Regions from separate parts of the Bordetella saccharivorans genome, predicted to be linked through region 2. Evidence: predicted binding sites of a transcription regulator. Region 2 holds the regulator's gene; the other holds the start of a gene.

Region 1 (11,511 bases), 1.5 Mb from region 2:
CATGGCCAAGATGGCCGCCACCGAGTCGGCGCAGGCGGTCATCGACCGCGCGCTGCAGATGTTCGGCGGGGCCGGCGTGGTATCGGGCATGCCGGTGGAAAAACTGTACCGGGAGATTCGCGCCCTGCGCATCTACGAAGGCGCGACCGAAGTCCAGAAACTGATCATAGCCAGAGAGCTGCTCAAGGCCTGAACGCAGCCGCTCACCGCATTGCCAAGGGGGATTTCATGGAACGTTCCGCACACCTGGATACCTACGCCCGGGATCACCTGCCCCCGGCTGACGAATGGCCCGAGTTCCTGCTCGACGGGCCGGACGTGGCGTATCCCGCCCGCTTCAATTGCGCGGTCGAGCTGGTCGATGCCGTGGTGGCGCGCGGCGACGGTGCGCGCGTGGCATTGCGCTGGCGCCGCGACGGCGGCGCGGCAACCATGACCTACGCTGAATTGCAGGCGCTCACCAACCGCGTGGCCCGCGTGCTGGTCGAGGACATGGGCCTGGTGCCTGGCAACCGCCTGCTGCTGCGCGGCCCCAACAACCCGATGATGGCGGCTGCCTGGCTGGCCGCCATCAAGGCCGGGCTGGTCACCGTGCCCACCATGCCGCTGCTGCGCGCCAAGGAACTGAAGCAGATCATCGACAAGGCCCAGGTGTCGGCCATGCTGTGCGACGCGCGGCTGGCCGAGGAGGCGCGGCACTGCATGCAGCCCGGGCACGAGCATTATTGCGGCGGGCTGGCGCAGATCATGCTGTTCAACGACCCCGCCGCGGACGCGCTGGACGCGCGCGCGGCGGCCAAGCCCGACGATTTCACGGCCTGCGACACGGCCTCCGACGATGTCTGCCTGATCGCCTTCACCAGCGGCACTACCGGCATGCCGAAGGGTTGCATGCATTTTCACCGCGATGTGCTGGCGATGTGCGACCTGTTCCCGCGCCATGTCATCAAGCCGGGCCCGGACGACATCTTCTGCGGCACGCCGCCGCTGGCCTTCACTTTCGGCCTGGGCGGGCTGCTGTGCTTCCCGCTGCGGGTGGGCGCCAGCACCGTGCTGGCCGAGAAGCTCACGCCGGACGGCCTGCTGGAACTGATCCAGGACTTCCGCGCCACGATCGTCTTCACCGCGCCGACGTTCTATCGCCAGATGGCGGCGCTGGCGGACAAGTACGACATCGGTTCGCTGAAGAAGAGCGTGTCCGCCGGCGAGGCCTTGCCCGACGCCACGCGCCAGCTCTGGAAGCAGGCCACCGGCATCGAGATGATCGACGGCATCGGCGGCACCGAGATGATCCACGTGTTTGTCTCCAGTCCGCCCGACCAGGTGCGGCCGGGCGCCATCGGCAAGGTGGTGCCCGGGTATGTGGCGTGCGTGGTGGACGAGAACATGCGGCCGGTGCCCAACGGTACGCCGGGACGGCTGGCGCTCAAGGGCCCCACGGGTTGCCGCTACCTGGCCGACGAACGCCAGCGCCGCTTCGTGCAGCAGGGCTGGAACCTGCCGGGCGACACCTTCGTGCAGGACGACGACGGCTACTTCTTCTACCAGGCGCGCAATGACGACATGATCGTCTCGGCCGGCTACAACATCGCCGGGCCGGAAGTCGAGGATGCCCTGCTGCGCCATGAGGCGGTCGCCGAGTGCGGCGTGGTGGGCGCGCCGGATGATGAACGCGGCCAGCTGGTCAAGGCGTTCGTGGTCCTCAAGCCAGGCTACGAGCCGGGGCCGGATATGGTCGCCGCGCTGCAGGCGTTCGTGAAGGCGGCCATCGCGCCCTACAAGTATCCGCGCGCGATTGTGTTCGTGGAATCGTTGCCGCGCACCGAGACCGGCAAGCTGCAGCGCTTCGCGCTGCGCAAGATGGCGTGAGGCCGGTCATGGCGGCGCCGTTCGTGAGCGAGGTGGAAGTGCGGTTCCGGCATTGCGACCCGGCCGGCATTGTGTTCTACCCACGCTATTTCGAGATGATCAACGACTTTGTCGAGGAATGGTTCGACAAGGGCATGGACTTGCCGTTCCATGCGTTGCATGTCGACCGGCAGATCGGCACGCCGCTGGTGTCGGTGCAATGCGATTTCTGCGCGCCCAGCCGCTGGCACGAGAAGCTGCGGCAGGAACTGGAAGTGCAGCGCATCGGCGGCGCCTCGTTCAGCGCGGCGGTGCGCTTCCTTGGGCCCGACGGCGCCACGCGCCTGGCCGCCGCGCTGACCATTGTCACGGTGGATCTGCGCAGCATGCGCTCCACGCCTCTTCCCGACGACCTGCGTCAGCGCATGCAGGCATTTCTTACTACAGGATGACTCCATGAAAATTCTGCAACCGCCCGGCTGGCTGCCGCCGCGGGGTTATTCGAACGGCGTGATGACGCAGGTGGCGGCGGGGGATCGCCTGCTGTTCGTGGGCGGCCAGATAGGCTGGAATGGCCAGCAGCAGTTCGAGACCGATGACTTCGCCGGACAGGTCCGGCAGACGCTGGTCAATATCGTGGCCATCCTGGCCGAGGGCGGGGCGGGGCCCGAGCACATCGTGCGCATGACCTGGTACGTGAAGGACAAGCGCGAGTACGTGGCTTCGTATCCCGAGATCGGCAAGCACTACCGGGAAGTGATCGGCCGGCATTTCCCGCCGATGACGGCGTTCCAGGTTGCCGACCTGATCGAGGATCGCGCCAAGGTGGAGATCGAGGTGACGGCGGTGGTGCCGGGGGGGTGATGCGATCGGGGTTTTTGCGGTGGGCGCGTGCGTGTTCGTAGGGAGTCCGGGGCGGGGCCGGGGCGTGCGGGACGGCCACGTCGCTCGGCTCGGGCGCGCCACCAGGCGCCCTCGGCCCCCTGCGGGGGCTGCCCTCGCTCCAACTGGCCGTCCCGCACGCCCCGGCCCCGCCTCGGACTCCCGGCAGCGGCATGCGCGGGGCCCGTCGGCCGATCGGCGCGGCTTTCGAACTCAAGGTGTCAGACAGGCGAAGGGTGTCTGACATCTTCTCGGAAGGCATTGGCGCCCATTCCCGCCGAATGACCGCTCGGCCCCACAGGTGTCAGACACCCTTTGGGTGTCTGACACCTTCCTCGAACGCATTGACGTCCATTCCCGCTGGATGACCGCTCGGCCCCGCAGGTGTCAGACACCCATAGGGTGTCTGACACCTTCTTCGAACGTATCGGTGCCCATCCCTAGCGTATGACGAGCTGGCCGGCTTCCAGGCCGGCCTTGCCGCCTACCTGGTCTTCGAGCAGGTGGGTCACCTTGATGCCTATTTGCAGCGTGGTGCCGCCGTAGAAACGCTTGGCCGCCGTGATGGTGGCCGATTGCAGCGGCTGCAGCTGGCGTTCCAGGGCGGCCTGCTGGCGGTCGAGGTCCTGCAGCGCGGCTGCGAGCCGGGCATGGGTGTTGGCGGCGCGCTCGCCGATGCCGCCGGCGGCCTTGCCGGGGTGCGTGCGCAGGAATTCCAGCAGCTTGTCCAGCTTGGCCCTCTCTTCGTCCAGCCGCTGGCGCTCCGCTTGCAGCGCGGCGCGGCGTGCATCGGCGTGCGGATCGAGCCCCACGCGCACTGAGGTCGCCACGCCGGCCATCGAACCCAGCGTGCCTGCCCGCACCGAGTGCAGAGCGCAGACCTCGCCGCCGGTGACCGCGCCCTGGTGCGAACCTGGCGGACCGACCGTCACGCTATGGCCCGCGATGACGCGGCTATTGCGGATTTCGCGCTCGGCCGCGACGTGCTGGCCGGCGCTTACCTCGGCGTTCTCGATGAAGCGCGCCTTGACCGATCCCGCGCATTGCACCTGGGCGGTGCGCGCCGCCTGGCCCCGTTCGCCGGGGGCCGCCTCCGCCATGCCGATGATGCCGCCGCTGACCGCCAGGCTGCCGCCGGCCTGGACCTGCGCGGCTTCGATCGTGCCGGCCACGACGATGTCGCCGCTGACCCGCACCGTCATGCCGCTGGTGATGTCGCCCTTCACACGCAGCGTGCCATCGAAATCGATGTTGCCGGTGTTCAGGTCCACCGCGGCCACCTCGACCACCGAGTTCACCTGGACGCCCTGCGGCAGCAACATCGGGGCGCCGGCCACCGCCGCGCGCAGGAGGCAGGGATCGTCATCGTCCACTGCCACCCCGGCCAAGCCGTCCGCGAAGGGCAGGTCGGGCACGGGCTCGGGGGCCACCGGCTGGCCGCAGACGTCCAGGCCGGCCGTGCCCGGCTCGGCCGGCACGCGCCGCATCAGCGGCGTGCCGGGCTGGACCAGCACCAGGCTGCCCAGCGCGCGATAGTCGACGGGCGCATTGTCGTCGTCGCGGCCCGCCGGCGGCCCGGCCTGCAGGCCGACGAAGCGGGTGGGCACGCCCGGCGTCGGCGGCGTGCCGCGGGCGATCACGAGGGCTTCGCAGCGGCCTTGGACCACGGCTTGGCTAACTGCTTCGGCGTCGATGCCGGCGACTACGTCCTGCGCGGCCATTCCGGCATGGATCTCGTCCGCCGTGATCGCCCGGCCGCCGCGCGGGGCCGTCAGCGTGAGCAGGGCGCTCATGCGGTCGGTCTCGATCTCGATGGAGAAGCTGCCGTCGTGCACGGCGCCGACCGGCGCTGTGACTGTGCCGGAGGTCTCGCGGCACTGCGCGCAGAACGCCGCCGCCTGGGCGGAGTCCAGCGCGTCGGAGGTCCAGCCGCCAGCCTGCGCCGCCGCCGCCAGGTCGTCCCAGGCCGGTGGTGGGGCCGAGGCATCGGCGGGCGCATACGTGGCCGACAACACGCGCGTGTCCGGGTCCAGCGCGAGCTGGAGCGGTTCGTTACCCATGGCTGCTCCTGTGCGGGCGCTCCAAGAGGAATTATTAATTAGTAAAACACAGAAATATTAAGTCATATAAGCGGCGCACGAGAGCTTTTTCGGCGTCGGGCGACGCAAATCAAGCGCGGAATTCGGGGAGCGGGGATGGCGTGCCAGGCACCCGGCGGTGCCCGGCAACGGTGTGGCGAGGGCCTAGGCCTTCATGCCGGCGAACACGGCCTCGGCGGCGTCCAGGGTGGCATCGATGACGGCGTCGTCGTGGGTGGCCGACACGAAGCCGGCCTCGTAGGCCGAGGGCGCGAAATGCACGCCGCGCTCCAGCATGGCGTGGAAGAACCGCTTGAAGGCGTCGACATCGCTGTCCGATACCTCCGCGAACGAGGTGGGCACGCTGTCGCGGAAGTACAGGCCGAACATGCCGCCGATGGCGTCGGCGGCGAACGGGATGCCGGCCGCCTGGGCGCGCTGCCGCAGGCCGTCGGTCAGGCGCAGCGTCTGGGCGGCCAGCCGCTCGTAGAAACCGGGCTGGCCGATCAGGCGCAGCGTGGCCAGCCCGGCCGCCACGGCGACCGGGTTGCCCGACAGGGTGCCGGCCTGGTAGACCCCGCCCAGCGGCGCCAGGTGGGCCATCAGGTCGGCGCGGCCGCCCACGGCGCCCACTGGCATGCCGCCGCCGATCACCTTGGCCAGCGTGGTCAGGTCGGGCTTGATGCCGGTCAGGCCCTGCACGCCCTGCGGGCCGACCCGGAAGCCGGTCATGACTTCGTCGAAGATCAGCACGGCGCCATGGCGCGTGCAGAGCTCGCGCAGGCCTTCCAGGAAGCCCGGCGCGGGCTTGATCAGGTTCATGTTGCCGGCCACCGGCTCGACGATCACGCAGGCGATGTCGGCGCCGTGCTCGGCGAAGGCCGCCTGCGCCGCCGCCAGGCTGTTGTATTCCAGGGTCAGCGTGTGCGAGACGAACTCGGGCGGCACGCCGGCCGAACTGGGGTTGCCGAAGGTGAGCAGGCCCGAGCCCGCCTTGACCAGCAGGCTGTCCGAGTGGCCGTGGTAACAGCCCTCGAACTTGACGATCTTGGCCCGCCCGGTCGCGCCGCGCGCCAGCCGGATGGCGGTCATGGTGGCCTCGGTGCCGGAACTGACCAGCCGCAGTTGGTCCAGCGAAGGCAGGCGCTGGATCAGGACTTCGGCCAGCTCCACTTCGGCGCGGGTGGGCGCCCCGAACGACAGGCCGTCGAGCGCGGCCGCGCGCACGGCCTCGACGACTTCGGGATGGGCGTGCCCCAGGATGGCCGGCCCCCAGGAGCCGACGTAGTCGATGTAGCGGGTGTCCTCTTCGTCCCACACGTACGGCCCTTGCGCGCGCTTGATGAAGCGCGGCGTGCCGCCCACCGAGCGGAAGGCCCGCACGGGCGAATTGACGCCGCCGGGAATGCTGCGGCAGGCGCGGTCGAAGAGTTCGGCGTTGCTGGACATGATGTTACGGCTTGGAGTTGGAGTGAAGGAAGGGCGCCGCGCAGGCCAGCGCGGCCGCCTTGATGTCGGGCGCCTCGAACAGGGCCGAGATGACGGCGATGCTGTCGGCGCCGGCCCGGACCGCCTGCGCGGCGTTGCCGGGCGTGATGCCGCCGATGGCTACCACGGCGGGGCGGGGTGCCGCGCCGCCGGCCGCCAGCGCGCGCGCCTGGCCGAGCAGTTCCAGCGGCGCGTGCACCGCCTGGGGCTTGGTGGGCGAGGGAAATACCGCGCCGAAAGCGATATAGTCGGCGCCGGCGTCGAGCAGCTCGCGGGCGCGCTGCAGGTCGTTGTAGCAGGACGCGCCGAGGATCAGGTCCGGGCCGGCCGCGGCGCGCGCCTGCGCCAGGTCGCCGTCGTCGCGCCCCAGGTGGGCGCCGTCGGCGCCGACTTCCAGCGCCAGGCGCCAGTGGTCGTTGACCAGGAACACCACCCCCAATTCGCGGCACAGCGGGGCCAGCGCGCGCGCCAGCGCGGCGCGCTGGGCGTCGCTGCATTGCTTGCTGCGCAGCTGCAGCGCGCGCATGCCCCCGGCGGCGGCTTCGCGCACGGCGGCGAGCAGGCGGCCGGCGTCGGTCCAGTCGGGCGTGACGCCGTACAGGCCGGCGGGAAAGCGCAGCGTGCTCATGGCGTGCCGATCCGGTTGGGAATGCGCCGGCCCATGCCCGCCAGGAAGGCCGCGCCCAGCGTTTCGTCGGCGTGGCGCAGGGCCTGTTCGACCGCCTTGGGCATCTCCAGCCCCTGGGCCAGCATGGCGGCCACCGCGGTGGCCGCCACGCCGCCGGTGTCGCCGTTGCGGTCCGGCGGGGCCTGCCAGGGCCAGGTGGCGGTTTCGCCGCTGGGGCCCAGCAATACGTTGGCCTGGTGCCCCGGGCGCACGGGCGCGCCGAGCACCAGCACCCACTGGGCGCCGCCGGCGACCAGCGCGTGCATGGGGCTGGGCGCGTCGCCGATGTCGATGTCGCCATCGGCATGCCATTGCGCCAGCCGCAGGTGCTCGACCACCACCAGGTCGGTCTGCGGCAGCACCAGCTCCAGCGTGGCCGCCAGCAGGTCGTCGGCGTCGTCCTGCGCAGCCGCGTCGTGCGCCGGCAGCCCGCGCTGGCCCAGGTGCAGCACCAGCGGCACCTGGCTGTAGTCGGCGGCGATCTGGGCGGCCACGCTGGCCGCCTCGGCGGTATGGAGGCCACCCACCTTGATCGCCTGGACCGGCATGTCCTCGAGCAGGCAGCGGGCCTGGTCGTCGAGCAGGTCGGGCGAGACGGGGTGGATTTCCTCGATGCCGGCGGTGTCCTGCACCGTCAGCGCCGTCGCGGCGGCCAGGGCATGGCAGCCCAGCCGCGCGCAGGTCACCGCGTCGGCCGGCAGCCCGTCGGCGCCGGAGGGGTCGACCGGGCCGAAAATCAGGATAAGGGGGGGAGTCACTGAGGCCACACGCTGCGTGAAAAGACGGGGCGGCTCCGGCTGCGTGGCGGCAAATCGGGCAACCCCTGTTGGGTTTCGGTAAGATTGCCCCATTCTAATGGATGCGACCCGTGCTTTGCCCGCTTCCGGGGCGGCGACGGTTGATGTAACAGAGAATAGAGAACTATGCGTACTTGGATGTGTCTGATCTGTGGCTGGGTATACGATGAAGAGGCTGGCTTGCCCGACGAAGGCATCGCCCCCGGCACCCGCTGGGAAGATGTCCCGCCGAACTGGGTGTGTCCCGAATGCGGTGCCCGCAAGGAAGACTTCGAACTGATGGAAATCTGATCGTGCGCAAGTCCGGGCCGTTCGCGGCGCGGCCGCTCGTGAAAGGCTCCAGGGGGTTGCCATGAAAGACGAAAACCACGACACGCACGACGACGATGCCGACGGCGGCAACGCCGATGCGCCGGCCACCGATTTTTCCAACCAGTTCCTGATCGCCATGCCGCACATGGTCGAAGGCAGCCTGGCCGGATCGGTCATTTATGTGTGCGAACACACCACGCGCGGCGCCCTGGGCCTGGTCATCAACCGGCCCACCGACCTGACCCTGGCCAGCCTGTTCGAGCGCATCGACCTCAAGCTCGAGATCCGTCCGGCCAAGGACGAGCCCGTGTTCTTCGGCGGCCCCGTGCAGACCGACCGCGGCTTCGTGCTGCACGCTCCGGCCGGCGACTACAGCTCCAGCATCAAGCTCGGCGACCTGGCCCTGACCACCTCGCGCGACGTGTTGCAGGCGGTGGCCGATGGCAACGGGCCGGCGCGCATGCTGGTCACGCTCGGCTACGCCGGGTGGGGCGCAGGCCAACTCGAAAGCGAAATGGCCCAGAATGCGTGGCTGAGCGTGGGCGCCGATGCCGACATCATCTTCGACGTGCCCCCCGAGGAACGCTATCCGGCCGCGCTGAAGCTGCTGGGCATCGATCCGGTCATGCTGTCCGGCGGCGCCGGGCATGCCTGAGGAAACCCTGCTGGCGTTCGATTTCGGCGAAAAGAAAATCGGCATCGCCATCGGCAACACCCTGACGCGCCAGGCGCGCCCGCTCGAGATCATTTTTTCCGAAACGCGCGAGGCGCGCTTCGGCCGCATCGCGCAACTGCTGCAGGAATGGCAGCCGCAGCGCGCGGTGGTCGGCCTGGCGCTGGCCGCCGATGGCGGCGAACAGCCCGCCACGGCGCGCTGCCGCCGGTTCGCCAACCAATTGCATGGGCGTTTCGGCCTGGCCGTCGAACTGGTCGACGAACGCGGCTCCAGCATGGAGGCCCAGCGGCTGCTGGGCACCCACGCGCCCGACGACGCCATGGCGGCGGCGGTGATCCTGCAACGCTATCTCGACGCCTTGCCGTGACGCCTGCCCGGCTCCTCCGTCATCCGCGCGACCGGTTCGCGGGTATGATGCTGGCCGGCCGGACGCGCGCCACGGGGGTGGCTGCCGGACCGGCCCGGGAGTCCTAGACTTGCTCAAGCTGCTGCGCGTCGTCCTGCGCCTTTTCCTGGTAATACCCTGGATTCTGTTCGGCCTGCTGTGCGTCGGGCTGGCCTACCCCTTCATGAGCCTGCCCGCGCGCGCCGGCCTGAACCGCTTCTGGTCGCGCTGCCTGATGCGCATGTGCGGCATCAAGGTGGTGGTCGGCGGCCAGGCGCTGCGCGACGGCCCGGTGCTGTGGGTGGCCAACCATGTGTCCTGGATCGACATTTTCGTGGTCAATTCGGTGCGCGCCACCGCCTTCGTGGCCAAGAGCGAGATCCGCGCCTGGCCCGTGATCGGCTGGCTGGCCGCCGGCGCCGGTACGCTGTTCATCGAGCGCGGCCAGCGCCATGCCGTGCATGCCGTCAGCGAGGCGGTGCAGGCGCGTTTCCGGCAAGGGGTGGCGGTGGGGCTGTTCCCGGAGGGCACCACCACCGAAGGCGACATGCTGCGGCCGTTCCATGCCAGCCTGTTCGAGCCCGCCCGCGCCGCGGGGGTGCCCATCCAGCCGGTGGTGCTGCGCTTCCTGCAACATGGCCGGCGCAGCGCGCTGGCCGCATTCGTGGGCGAGGAAACCCTGGCCGCCAATCTGTGGCGCGTCCTGGGCGCCACCGGCCTGGCCGTCGAAGTGGAATTCCTGCCGCCGCTGGCGGCCTGTCATGTCGATGGCCAGCCCGCCACGCGCCTCGAACTGTCCAAGCAGGCGCGCGCGGCCATCGCGGCGCGACTTTGAAGCGTCATTGAGCTGGGCCGGCATCTTTGATTGAGGCGGTGTCTGACACCCCCTGAGACACCCCGGCAGGCAGCGAACATCTCCCCGGGGGGTGTCAGCCACCTGGCGAAGCGCCAGCGTCGTTCCAGAAGGTGTCAGACACCTGCCGGCGACACCCGCCGCCACGACCTCAATCGGCCGTGGGATCCTGGAATTGCGAGCACTTCACCTGCACCAGCTTGCGGTCCTGCAGCCGCATGGCGGTCAGCGATCCGCCCCATACGCAGCCGGTGTCCAGGCAGATGACGTCTTCGCGCATCATCAGGCCCAGGGTCGACCAGTGCCCGAACACCACGGTGACGTCGCGCGTGGCGCGGCGCGGCACGTCGAACCACGGCACCAGCCCGGGCGGCCAGGCGCCCGGCGCCACCTTGGTGGCGAATTCCATGTGGCCCGCCGGCGTGCACAGGCGGATGCGCGTCAGCGCGTTGATGATCACCCGCAGCCGCTTGCCGCCCTTGTGGCGGTCTTTCCATTGCACCGGCTCGTTGCCGTACATTTTCTGCAGGGCCTTTTGCCAGTTCGGCCCGCGCAGCAGTTCTTGCACTTCGGCCGCCAGTGCGAGCGTCTTGGCCACGTCCCATTTCGCCAGCACGCCGGCATGGACCAGCAGGTGTCCATGCTCGAAATGCGCCAGCGGGCGCTGGCGCAGCCAATCGATCAGGTCGGCGGCATCGGGCGCCTGCAGGATTTCGTCGATGGTGTCGGACTTGGACGGCTTGCGCACGCCGGCGGCGGCGGCCAGCAGGTGCAGGTCATGATTGCCCAGCACCGCCACCGCGCGCTCGCCCAGTTCGATGATGCGGCGCAGGCTGGCCAGCGACTGCGGCCCGCGGTTGACCAGGTCGCCGGCGAACCAGAAGCGCGCGTCGGTTTCGTCTGCAATGTCGGGATGGTTCAGAAGTTGGTCCAGCGGCGCGCAGCAGCCCTGCACGTCGCCGATCATCCAGATGCTGCTGCCTTTCATGCGGGACTTCTTCTCCAGGGCCAGCGCGCCTGCGCGAAGCGGGCCGTCGCATGGCGGTATTCCATCAGGCTGAGCGCGCCCAGCGCCAACAGGACGGCCCCCACGTTGGGACCCAGCGCGGTCAGCCAGGGCGGCCAGCGGCTGAGCATGCCGACGTTCAGGGCCAGTTGATTCAGCATGAAGAAGCCCACGCCCAGCAGGATGCCGATGAACACCTTGGCGCCCACGCCGCCGCGGCGCGTCTGCATGAAGCCAATGGGCGCGGCGATGGTGATCATCACCAGCAGCGTGAATGGGTAGGCCACCTTGCGCCACAGGGCGACCACCTGCCGGCCCGCATCGAGCTGGTTGTGGTGCAGGTAGTCGATGTAGTCGAGCAGCGTGGCCAGCGACATGCGTTCCGGCGTCAGTACACGCGCCAGCAGGCGTTCCGGGCTGAGAGTGGTGTCCAGCTCGCGCTGCGGCAGCTTGACGACCTGCGCCGGCGGCGTGACCGGCTGCTTGGCGTTGGCCAGCGCCTCGGCCGCGGCGTCGTCG
Region 2 (11,511 bases):
CGGAACTCGAACTGCCGCTCGGCCGCGAACGAAGCGCCGGTGCTGGATGTCGCCACGGCCGCCCTATTGCTGCAACGCCAGCGCGCCCGTGTCCGCGCCGTCCGCGCCGGCGGGCGCGCCCACGCGCGCGACGTGCTGGCCGGCCAGCTGCCGCGCCGGCACCTCGATGACTTCGCCGGCGTTGATCTTGAACACCGACACCGCCTCGGCCAGCCGCTGCGCCTGCTCCTGCAGCGAGCCCGCCGCGGCCGCCGCCTCTTCCACCAGCGCCGCGTTCTGCTGCGTCACCTCGTCCATCTGCGACACCGCACGGTTCACCTGGTCGATCCCGCCCGACTGCTCCTCCGAGGCCGCCGAAATCTCCCCCATGATGTCCGTCACCCGCTTGACCGACGCCACGATCTCCTGCATCGTCGCGCCCGCCCGCTCGACCTGCTGCGAGCCCGTGCCCACCTTGCTCACCGAGTCCTCGATCAGCACCTTGATCTCCTTGGCCGCCTGCGCGCTGCGCTGCGCCAGCGAACGCACCTCGCCGGCCACCACCGCGAAGCCCTTGCCCTGCTCGCCCGCCCGCGCCGCCTCCACCGCCGCGTTCAGCGCCAGGATGTTGGTCTGGAACGCGATCCCGTCGATCACCGACACGATCTCCGAGATCTTGCGCGAGCTCGCCGAGATGCCCTCCATCGTGCTCACCACCTCCGAGACCGCCGACCCGCCCCGCTCGGCCACGTCCGAGGCGCTGGCCGCCAGTTGGTTCGCCTGGCGCGCGTTGTCCGCGTTCTGCTTGACCGTCGAGGCCAGCTCCTCCATCGAGGCCGCCGTCTCTTCCAACGAGGCCGCCTGCTGCTCGGTGCGGCTGCTCAGGTCCGTGTTGCCCGCCGAGATCTCGCGCGCGCCCACGTTGATCTCGTCCACCCCGCGCCGCACCTGCGACACCGTGCGCGCCAGGTTCTCCTGCATGCGCTTGAGCGCCGCCATCAGCTGGCCGATCTCGTTGCTGTTGCGCACCTCAACCCGCGCCGTCAGGTCGCCCGCCGCCATGCGGTCGAAATGGTGGCCCGCCTCGCGCAGCGGCATCAGCACGCGCCGCCGCAGGAACAGGTAGGTGCCGAACACCAGCAGCGCCGCGACCCCGCCGCCAACTGCCACCGCGCCCAGGACCCATTGGTAGCGCCGGGTGGCCAGCGCATACTCATCCTGCAGCTGGCTGGCGCGCCAGAAATCGAAGCCCTCGACGGCCCGCGCCAGGCGCCCTTCGAATGCATCGTGCATGGTCTGGGCCTGCTTGTGATAGGCCGTCATGTCGCCGCGTTCGAGCAGGCCCAGCAGCGGGGCGACGCCCTGCTGCATCAGGGCCGTATAGGCCGCGTCGACCTCTGCCAGGCTCTCTTGCGCCCCTGCCGGCCGCGCCAGCCCCTTGTAATACTGGAACTCGGTATCGGCGCGGTTCAGCGAAGCGCTGGCTCGCTGCAGCAGGCCGGCCGCCTCGGCGCCCAGCCCCTGCGACAACGGCACCGGCTGCCCGATGCTGCGTACGATGTCGCCATAGTGCGCATTGGCAGTGCGCGCCACGTTATTGACCGTGTCCTTGTAGCTGTTGATGACGCGCGCCAGGGCGTCGCCGATGTCCTGGGTCTGGCGAATATCGGCCAGCGTGCCGTTGCTCACGCGCAGGGAGAACACCCCCAGCGCCGCGCCGACGACCAGCAGCAGCGAAAAGAATCCCAGCACGCCGAGCAGGCTGGAACGTATTTTCATATTGACCAGGAAACTGCGCATCTTCATGAACTCCCCGACTGTCGTCGAACTGCCCTGCCCGGATCCCGCGCCGCCGGCGCGCGGGCCTCACGAGGCCGCTTTCTCCACCAGCGCCATTTCGTCGCTGGTCATCAATTTCTCGATATCCACCAGGATCAGCATGCGATCGTCGACCGTGCCCAGGCCGGTCAGGTATTCGGTGGACAGGGTGGCGCCGAACTCGGGCGCGGCGCGCACCTGCCCCGCGTTGAGCATCAGCACGTCCGACACGCCATCCACCACGATGCCCACCACCCGGTGGTCCAGGTTCAGGATGATGACCACGGTCTGCTCGTTGTATTCGACGCTGCCCAGGTTGAACTTGATGCGCAGGTCCACGATCGGCACGATGATGCCGCGCAGGTTGGTGACCCCCTTGATGAACGGCGGCACATTGGCAATGCGCGTGACTGCCGCGGCGTCATAGCCGCGGATTTCCTGCACTTTCAGGATGTCGATCCCGTACTCTTCGGCGCCGAGCGTGAACACCAGGAATTCGTTGCCGACGTCTTCGACGCGCGCGGCCTGCGTTTGCGGTTTGGCTGCCATGAGGGGTTCTCCGTCAATTCAGGATGGCTTCGGGCTGCGCCCATTTCTCGCGGTTGGCGCGCGCCAGCGCGAACACGTCGACGATCAGCGCGACGCTGCCGTCGCCCAGGATGGTGGCCGCCGACACGCCCGGCACCTTGCGGTAATTCGATTCCAGGTTCTTGACCACGACCTGGTGCTGTCCTACCAGGTGGTCCACCAGCAGCGCGAAGCGGCGCTCCTCGGCTTGCATGATGACGGCGATGGCCTGGGTCGGGTCCGGCTGGGCATCCCGCACGCCGAACACGCGGTGCAGCTCCACCAGCGGCAGATACTCGCCGCGCACCTGCATCACGCGCTCGTCGCCCGCCACGGAATACATCTGGTCCGCGCTGGGCTGCAGCGATTCGGTGACGTGGTTGAGCGGCAGGATGAACGTCTCGGCCCCTACCCGCACCGACATCCCGTCCAGGATGGCCAGGGTCAGCGGCAGGACGATGCGCGTGGTGGTGCCCTCGCCCGGCACGCACGACAACTGCACGTGTCCGCCCATGTCCTGGATATTGCGGCGCACCACGTCCATGCCCACGCCGCGCCCGGAAATATCGGTGACCTGTTCGGCGGTCGAAAAGCCCGGCGCGAAAATCAACTGCCAGAGCTCGTCGTCCGGCGTGTTCTCGCTGACCGACAGGCCCTGCGCCAGGGCCTTCCTGAGGATCTTCTCGCGGTTCAGGCCGGCGCCGTCGTCGCTGACCTCGATGACGATATTGCCGCCATTGTGCTCGGCCGACAGGATCAGTTGCCCGACCGGATCCTTGCCGGCCGCGATGCGCTTCTCGGGCGTCTCGATGCCGTGGTCCAGGCTGTTGCGCACCAGGTGCGTCAGCGGGTCGATGATCCGCTCGATCAGGCTCTTGTCCAGTTCGGTCGCGCGGCCATAGGTCTGCAGCTCGATCTGCTTGCCCATCTTGACCGCGATGTCGCGCACCAGCCGCGGGAAGCGGCTGAATACATAATCCATGGGCATCATGCGGATCGACATCACGGCTTCCTGCAGGTCGCGGGCATTGCGCTCGAGCTGCTCCATGCCGTTGAGCAGGCGGTCGTGCAGGACCGGGTCCAGCGTCGAGGCGGTTTGCGCCAGCATGGCCTGGGTGATGACCAGCTCGCCCACCAGGTTGATGACCTGGTCGACCTTCTCCACGCCTACCCGGATCGACGTGGATTCCTTGTCCACGTGCGCGGCGGAGGGCGCGCGCGCCTGCCGCTGCGCCGGCGCTGCCGCGGGCGGCGCGGCTTCGTGCGTCGGGGCCGGCGCGGGCGCCTGCGCGGCAAACCCGGCGGCCGCCCGTTCGGACTGCTCGAGCGCGCCGGCCGCCGGCCCGGCCGGCGCCGGCACCGGGGCGCGGCGCACGTCCAGCTGGTCGGCGTCCACGATGAAGCAGCAGACTGCCTCGATATCGCCGGACGAGCAGGTGCTGTCGACCCATACTGTCAGGCCGCCAGCCTCCCGCTCGTGCCTCAGGACCTTGCCCAGGTTGCCCATCTCGTCCACCAGGGATTGGGCATCCTTGTCCGAGACCCGGCCGATGCGTATCTGGAATGGCATCGAATCGTCGGCCGGCTCGGGCTGGACCGGCGCCGGCGCCGGAGCCTGCGGGACGGCTGGCGCCGCGGGCGGCTGTGCGACGGCGCCGGCCGCGCCATGCTCCTGCGCCAATTGCCGCAGCACGGCGCAGATGCGCTCGTAGACGGCCTCGTCGGGCTCTCCGGCGGCGCGATAGGTATCCAGTTGGCTTTTCAGCACGTCTTTTGTTTCCAGGAAAATGTCCACCATGTCCGCGCGCAGGGCCATCTCGCCGCGCCGGATCTCGTCGAGCAGGTTTTCCAGCAAATGCGTGGTGCCCGCCAGTTTCTGGAAGCAGCCGAAGGTGGCCGCGCCGCCCTTGATCGAATGCGCCGCCCGGAAAATGGCGTTCAACTGCTCGATATCGGGCGCGCTCACGTCCAGGCCCAGCAGCAATTGCTCCATTTCGGCGAGCAGCTCGTCGGCCTCGTCGAAAAAGGTCTCGTAAAACTGGCTGAGGTCCAGACCGGCGCTCATGATCCTGTGTCTTCCTGTCGAAATTGCTCAGGCGGCGCGCTGCTCGCCGAGCAGTTCCGCCGCCAACTCCACCAGCACGTCGGGCTCGACCGGCTTGTTCAGCCAGCCGCATACGCCCAGGCCGCGCGCCGCATCCTTGCTCTGCGCCGCCTGCTCGGTCGTCAGGACCAGCACGGGCAGTTCCTGGTAGCCCGGCTCGCCGCGCAACTCCTGTATCAGCGCCAGGCCGTCCATCACTGGCATGTTCCAGTCGCTCACCAGCAGGTCGATACGCTCGCCGCGCGCCAGCTCGAGCGCCTGGCGCCCGTCGGCGGCGGTCAGCACGCGCCACCCGGCGGCTCCCAGGGCCGCCTGGACAATCATCCGCATCGTCGCCGAATCGTCCACGACCAATATCGTTGCTGTCATGACTACCTTGCCGTCCCGGCCGCCGGCGGCGCTTGCGCCGCCGCCTCGTTCACTTCCCCGACGCTGCCGGCGCGCAGTTCCGCCGCCGTGGCGTTTTCCCGTTCGATCTGCGACTGGGTGCGGCGATTCAGCACGACCAGGCTGATACGCCGGTTAACGGCCGCATAGGGATCATCTTTAACCAGGCTCATGCTGGAAGACAGGCCCTGGATGCGCATCAGCTTGCCTTCGGCCATGCCGCCGGCGACCAGTTCCTGCCGCGAGGCATTGGCCCGGTCGGCGGACAGCTCCCAATTGCTGTAGGCGCGCTCGCCCCGGGCATACTGGGTGGCGTCGGTGTGGCCGGCGATGCTGACCTTGTTGGGCAATTCGTTGAGCACCGGCCCGAGCTCGCGCAGGATGTCGCGCATATACGGCCGGACCTCGGCGCTGCCGGTCGAGAACATCGGCCGGTTCTGGTTGTCCACGATCTGGATGCGCAGCCCTTCGGTGGTCATGTCGATCAGGAGCTGCGGCTTGAAATTCTTCAGCACGGGGTTTTCTTCCAGCATGCTGTCCAGCCGGTGCTTCAGGCGTTCCAGCGCGCGCCGGTCGCGCCGCTCGGCGTCGGACTGCACCTGCGCCTGCACCCGGCTGCCGTCCGCTTGCCGCACGTCGCCTTCGTCGTGCAAAGGGTCGCGGCCGCCGCCCGGGATGGCGCTGGTCTCGGCCGACGAGCTCGGCCCGCCGGTCAGGGCCACCCGCAACGGCATCCGGAAGTACTCCGCAATACCGCGCAATTCCTCTTTCGGCACAATGGCGATCAGCCACATGACCAGGAAGAACGCCATCATGGCGGTGATGAAATCCGCGTAGGCGATCTTCCAGCTGCCGCCATGCCGCGCGGCAGTCCGCCCGCGCTTGCGGCGGATCACCACCCGGTGGTTGTTCAGCGAACTCATCGGCCGCCCCTTCAGGCGCGGCCGGTGGCCGCCGACTTGGCCTGCCGCACGTGCTCTTCCAGCTCACCGAACGACGGACGGACGGCGGAGAACAGCACCTTGCGGCCGAATTCGACGGCCAGCTGCGGCGGGTAGCCGTTCATGCTGGCCAGCAGCGTCACCTTGATGCACTCCAGCACCTTGACAGACTCGGCGGTGCGCCGCTCCAGGCGCGAGGCCAGCGGCGCGACGAAGCCATAGGCCAGCAGCACCCCCAGGAAGGTGCCGACCATGGCCTTGGAAATCAGGTCGCCCAGCACGGCGGGCGGCTGGTCCACCGCGGCCAGCGCCTTGATCACCCCCAGCACGGCGGCCACGATGCCGAAGGCCGGCAGCGCATCGGCCACCTGGTGCAGCGCATGGCAGGGCACCTCGCGCTCGTGCCGGTAAGTCTCGATCTCCTCGTCCATCAGCGTCTCGATCTCGAACGAGCTCATGTTGCCGCTGATCATGATGCGCAGGTAATCGGTGATGAACTCCATCAGCTTGGCATCGCCGACGATGCGGGGATAGTCGCTGAAAATGGCGCTGGACTCCGGGTCCTCGATGTGCGATTCGATCGCCATCAGGCCTTCGCGGCGCGCCTTGTTCAGCAGCACATACAGCAGCGCCATGAGCTCCATGTAGACCTCCTTGCTGTATGGCGCGCTCTTGATGGCCTGCGGCAGCGCATGCCGCATCAAGAGCAGCGATTTGCGGCTGTTGCCCGCCAGGAAGGCCCCCAGCGCCGCGCCCGCGATCAAGGTCAGCTCGAACGGCTGGTACAGCGCCCCGAGATGCCCGCCCAGCCCGATGAAGCTGCCCACCACCGCGACGAGCACCACCGCATAACCAATAACAATCAACACATCAGGCCTCTGCCATCGAAGTCTAGAGTTGGCGACAATGATCCCCCGCCAACCCGGCTGCAAAAGCACGGGTTACGGGGCGTTTTGGGGGGCTTTTGGCCTATTTGGAGGGCCCGCCGTCGGCCGGCGGCGGGCGCGGCTAGCCGCGCATGGCGGCTGCCGCCGGGAGGGTGCGCTGCCCGGCCCGCGCCTTGGCGGCGGCGCGGGTCTTGCCGGCGCGTGGCGGCGGCCGGCAGATCGCGCAGACAAAATCGCCTTGCGGATCATGCGCATGCGCAATGAAATGGCCGCCGCACTGCCGGCAAGGCGACAACTGCAACATGCCACTATCGAAGAACCGCACCAGCATCCAGGCGCGCGTGAAGCTGAGCACCGGCTCGTCGGCCGGGCGCTCGGTCCCCGCGTGTTCCAGGTACAGCCGGTACGCATCGATGATGGCCCGGATGCCGCGGCTTTCGGTGCGTGTATTCAGGAAGCCGTAGACGTTATAGAACAGCGACGAATGGATATTCGGCAACCAGGTCATGAACCAGTCCACCGAGAACGGCAGCATGCCCTTCGGCGGGGAGCAGCCACGGATCTCGCGATACAGCCGCGACAGGCGGTCGTGGCTGAGACTGGTTTCCGCCTCCAGGACCTGCAGGCGGGCGCCCAGGGAGATCATGGAGCTGGCCAACAGGATGTCGTCGGCCTCCTGGGAAACGCTCTTGCTAGCCATGGGACGCGGCATCAGGCCAACTGCTCGACCGGCTGGTTGGCCAGCAGGATGGTCGCATGGGCCTGCTGCAGCGCGCCGCCCAGGACGTCCTGGGTCAGCGCCGAAAGCAGGCTGTAGTCATCGAAACGGAACCGGCACAGCAGCGAGCTCGAGCTGGCCAGCTTCACCAATTGCGCGGGCGACAGGCGCGCCAGGATGTCGGCCACCTCGGCGCTGAACCCCAGGCGGAACATCGACGCGGCATAATCGTCGCGCAGCATGCGCTGGGCCAGCAGCAAATACGAAAGGTTGACTTCCCGGATATCGGCGAGCAAAGAATTGTCCGCGGTATTCACGCTTGTGGCTCCTAAAAACTTGACAATGCCGGAGCGGCAAAAGCCCCCGGCCGTATCGGCTCAAGATCCCATTGACCCGGCCCCGGCATCACTACAAACTGTATCTTTTGATACCAAAGCGAACGTAATCTACCATTGATCTTGTCAAATTTTATGACATTCATGGCCAAATATGGCGAAATTTCTGACTATCAGCAAAAAAAATACACTCAAGTTACATTCAGGTACCTGATTTGCCGAGGAAATACGTAAACAAACACGTAAAAGCTTTTGTGTTTGTTTAAATGAAAAACGCATGCTTGCCGACAATCTCCTGCTTGAACGAGATGCCGACGGATACGCATGCCCCACGCAGATGACAGCCTGGTCCGGTACGCGCCGCTGGTCCGCAGACTGGCGCTGCAGATGCTGGCGCGGCTGCCCGCCAGCGTCCAGCTCGACGACCTGGTCCAGGCCGGCATGATCGGCCTGCTCGACGCGCTGCGGCGCTACCAGGAAACGCCCGACGCCCAGTTTGAAACCTACGCCACCGCCCGCATCCGCGGCGCCATGCTCGACGAACTGCGCAGCCAGGACTGGCTGCCGCGCAGCGTGCGCAGCAAGGGCAAGCGCATCGAGGCCGCCATCCAGCGCAAGGAGCAAGAGCTGATGCGGCCACCGTCCGACGGCGAGATCGCCGACGCGCTGGAGGTGCCGCTGGACGAATACCAGGCCATGCTGAACGATGCGCGCGGCATCCAGATCCTCCATTACGACGAGCTGGGCGAACCCGGCGAACCCGGCTGGCACGACGTGCCGGCGGACGCCTCGCACAGCCCGCTGGATGCCCTGCTGGCCGCCGATCTGCGGCGGGCGCTGATCGAGGCCATCGAGACCCTGCCGGAACGCGAGAAGCTGGTGCTGTCGCTGTGCTACGAGCAGGGACTGAACCTGAAGGAGATCGGCGCGGTCCTGGGAGTGACCGAGGCGCGCGTCTGCCAACTGCGCACCCAGGCCACTGCCCGCATCCGCGCCCGCCTGCGCGACGGCGCCTGGCAGCAGTTGCCGGCCGAGGCCCACCTGGCCCAGGTGCTGTAATCGCGCCCCGCCCTGCCGGCGGCGGATTCTGCGGCCACGCGCTTAAGTTCATCACGGCCGCGCCGTTACCCAGGCTAGCGGGACATCCGGCCCGCCAATGGGCGGCCTCGCTGCCCAGTTTGAAGAAGCCTTTCTCTCTTGGGAGCTATCCATGGCTGCAGTCATCAACACCAACTACTTGTCGCTGGTTGCGCAGAACAACCTCAACAAGTCCCAATCCGCTCTGGGCTCCGCCATCGAGCGCCTGTCCTCCGGCCTGCGCATCAACAGCGCCAAGGACGACGCCGCCGGCCAGGCCATCGCCAACCGCTTCACCGCCAACGTGCGCGGCCTGACCCAGGCTGCCCGCAACGCCAACGACGGCATCTCGATCGCCCAGACGACCGAAGGCGCGCTGAACGAAATCAACAACAACCTGCAGCGTGTGCGTGAACTGGCCGTGCAGGCCGCCAACGGCACCAACTCGGCTTCGGACCTGAAGTCGATCCAGGACGAAATCCAGCAGCGCCTGGACGAAATCGACCGCGTGTCGGCCCAGACGCAGTTCAACGGCGTCAACGTGCTGGCCAAGGACAACAAGCTGACCATCCAGGTCGGCGCCAACGATGGCGAAACCATCACCATCGACCTGAAAGAAGTCACCGCCAAGACCCTGGGCCTGGACGGCTTCAACGTGTCGGGCCCGAAGGGCGCGCTGGCCAACCTGGCTGCCGCCGACTACCAGAAGGCTTATGGCGCGACGACCGCCGTCGCCGCCAACAGCGTGGCCGAAGGCACCGCCGGCGACCTGGCCGGCCGCCTGGGCGTGGCCGCGGGCAGCGTGACGGTGGGCACGGAGGCCCAGGCCGACGAGAACGGCAACTGGTTCGTCTCGGTCACCATCAATACCGCCGATGCCACGGAAATCAGCAACCTGCAGGCCAAGGGCTTCGACGTCGAATCGGGCGTTGCCAGCACCTACTACATCGCCCTGAACCCGCAGGACGCCGACACCACCACCACCGCCGGCACCGCCGCCTTCACGCTGGACACCGCCACGATCGACCTGAGCAGCCTGAGCAAGGGCGCCACCGACGGCGCGCTGGCCAAGCTGGACACCGCGCTGCAGAACATCGACACGCAGCGTAGCGCCCTGGGTGCCATCCAGAACCGCTTCGAGTCGACCATCGCCAACCTGAACAACACGGTCAACAACCTGTCGGCCGCGCGCTCGCGCATCGAAGATGCCGACTACGCGACCGAAGTGTCGAACATGACCAAGAGCCAGATCCTGCAACAGGCCGGCACCTCGGTGCTGGCGCAGGCCAACCAGGTTCCGCAGACGGTGCTGTCGCTGCTGCGTTAATCCGCGCAAACCCGGCCTATGCCGGGACCCAGGCGGGGCCATCCACAAGACGGCCCTGCCCCGCAACGGCTGGATGCCTGTCATCCAGCCGTTTTTTATTTTGGGCTTTCATTGGAGGTGCCAGACACCCTTCAGGGTGTCTGGCACCTCTAAAACCTGGCACGATCCCGCGCGCCTGGCGCCGGCCACAGCGGGTACCCCCCAAAAAAAAGCCGCCCATCGGGCGGCTTTTTTCCTGCTGCGGCCAGCCGGTCACTTCTTCCGCATCGGTGGCAGGTCGGTGCAGACACCTTCGGCCACTTCGGCCGCCATGCCCACCGATTCTCCCAGCGTGGGATGGGGGTGGATGGTCTTGCCGATGTCCACCATGTCGGCGCCCATCTCGATCGCCAGGGCGACTTCGCTGATGAGGTCGCCGGCATGGGTGCCGACGATGCCGCCGCCGAGGATGCGGTGGCTTTCCGCGTCGAACAGCAGCTTGGTGAAGCCCTCGTCGCGGCCGTTGGCGATGGCGCGGCCGGAGGCGGCCCAGGGGAACAGGCCCTTCTCGACCTTGATGCCCTGCTTCCTGGCCTCGTCCTCGGTCAGGCCGACCCAGGCCACTTCCGGATCGGTGTAGGCCACCGACGGGATGACGCGCGCGTCGAAGAACGACTTCTCGCCGGCGGCGGCCTCGGCCGCCACATGGCCTTCGTGGACCGCCTTGTGGGCCAGCATGGGCTGGCCGACGATATCGCCGATGGCGAAGATGTGCGGCACGTTGGTGCGCATCTGGCGGTCCACTTCGATGAAGCCGCGCTCGGTGACCGCAATGCCGGCCTTGTCGGCGCCGATCTTCTTGCCGTTGGGGCTGCGGCCGACGGCCTGCAGCACCAGGTCGTAGCGCTGCGGCTCCTTGGGCGCGCCCTCGCCCTCGAACGTGACGTAGATGCCGTCCTTCTTGGCCTCGGCGCCCACCGTCTTGGTCTTGAGCATGATGTTGTCGAAGCGGGCCGCGTTCATCTTCTGCCAGACCTTGACCAGGTCGCGGTCGGCGCCCTGCATCAGGCCGTCCAGCATTTCGACCACATCCAGGCGCGCGCCCAGGGTGGAATACACGGTGCCCATTTCCAGGCCGATGATGCCGCCGCCGATGATCAGCATCTTCTTGGGAATGGCGCGCAGCTGCAGCGCGCCGGTGGAATCGACGATGCGCTCGTCGTCCGGCAGGAACGGCAGCTTCACCGACTGGCTGCCGGCGGCGATGATGGCGTTCTTGAAGCGGATGGTCTGGGTCTTGCCGTCGGCGCCCTTGACGGCCAGGTGGTGCGGATCGGCGAACTCGCCCACGCCGGTCACCACCTTGACCTTGCGGGCGCGGGCCATGCCGGC

What was found. Region 2 encodes FliA, which starts transcription of late flagellar genes. Its sites were predicted from a motif close to CTAAAGTTTNNNNNNNNNNNGCCGNTA; they were not measured.
Region 1: the regulator FliA is predicted to act here: its motif matches at 4,878-4,904, upstream of ACKTT0_RS11720 (DUF342 domain-containing protein).

What each region holds. Positions count from the first base shown of each region.
Region 1 is NZ_BAAFZO010000001.1:2,448,730-2,460,240, forward strand. It holds gene ACKTT0_RS11700 (acyl-CoA dehydrogenase family protein) at 1-193, shown strand, start outside; gene ACKTT0_RS11705 (AMP-binding protein) at 229-1,869, shown strand; gene ACKTT0_RS11710 (acyl-CoA thioesterase) at 1,878-2,300, shown strand; gene ACKTT0_RS11715 (RidA family protein) at 2,305-2,712, shown strand; gene ACKTT0_RS11720 (DUF342 domain-containing protein) at 3,171-4,790, opposite strand; gene hemL (glutamate-1-semialdehyde 2,1-aminomutase) at 4,974-6,257, opposite strand; gene thiE (thiamine phosphate synthase) at 6,262-6,924, opposite strand; gene ACKTT0_RS11735 (bifunctional hydroxymethylpyrimidine kinase/phosphomethylpyrimidine kinase) at 6,921-7,730, opposite strand; gene ACKTT0_RS11740 (rubredoxin) at 7,887-8,051, shown strand; gene ACKTT0_RS11745 (YqgE/AlgH family protein) at 8,113-8,727, shown strand; gene ruvX (Holliday junction resolvase RuvX) at 8,720-9,115, shown strand; gene ACKTT0_RS11755 (lysophospholipid acyltransferase family protein) at 9,225-9,968, shown strand; gene ACKTT0_RS11760 (symmetrical bis(5'-nucleosyl)-tetraphosphatase) at 10,138-10,974, opposite strand; gene lptG (LPS export ABC transporter permease LptG) at 10,971-11,511, opposite strand, start outside.
Region 2 is NZ_BAAFZO010000001.1:3,982,325-3,993,835, reverse strand. It holds gene ACKTT0_RS19205 (CheR family methyltransferase) at 1-56, opposite strand, end outside; gene ACKTT0_RS19200 (methyl-accepting chemotaxis protein) at 64-1,779, opposite strand; gene cheW (chemotaxis protein CheW) at 1,846-2,346, opposite strand; gene cheA (chemotaxis protein CheA) at 2,360-4,429, opposite strand; gene ACKTT0_RS19185 (response regulator) at 4,457-4,837, opposite strand; gene motB (flagellar motor protein MotB) at 4,840-5,778, opposite strand; gene motA (flagellar motor stator protein MotA) at 5,790-6,665, opposite strand; gene flhC (flagellar transcriptional regulator FlhC) at 6,805-7,383, opposite strand; gene flhD (flagellar transcriptional regulator FlhD) at 7,395-7,718, opposite strand; gene ACKTT0_RS19160 (RNA polymerase sigma factor FliA) at 8,061-8,795, shown strand; gene ACKTT0_RS19155 (FliC/FljB family flagellin) at 8,947-10,140, shown strand; gene lpdA (dihydrolipoyl dehydrogenase) at 10,393-11,511, opposite strand, start outside.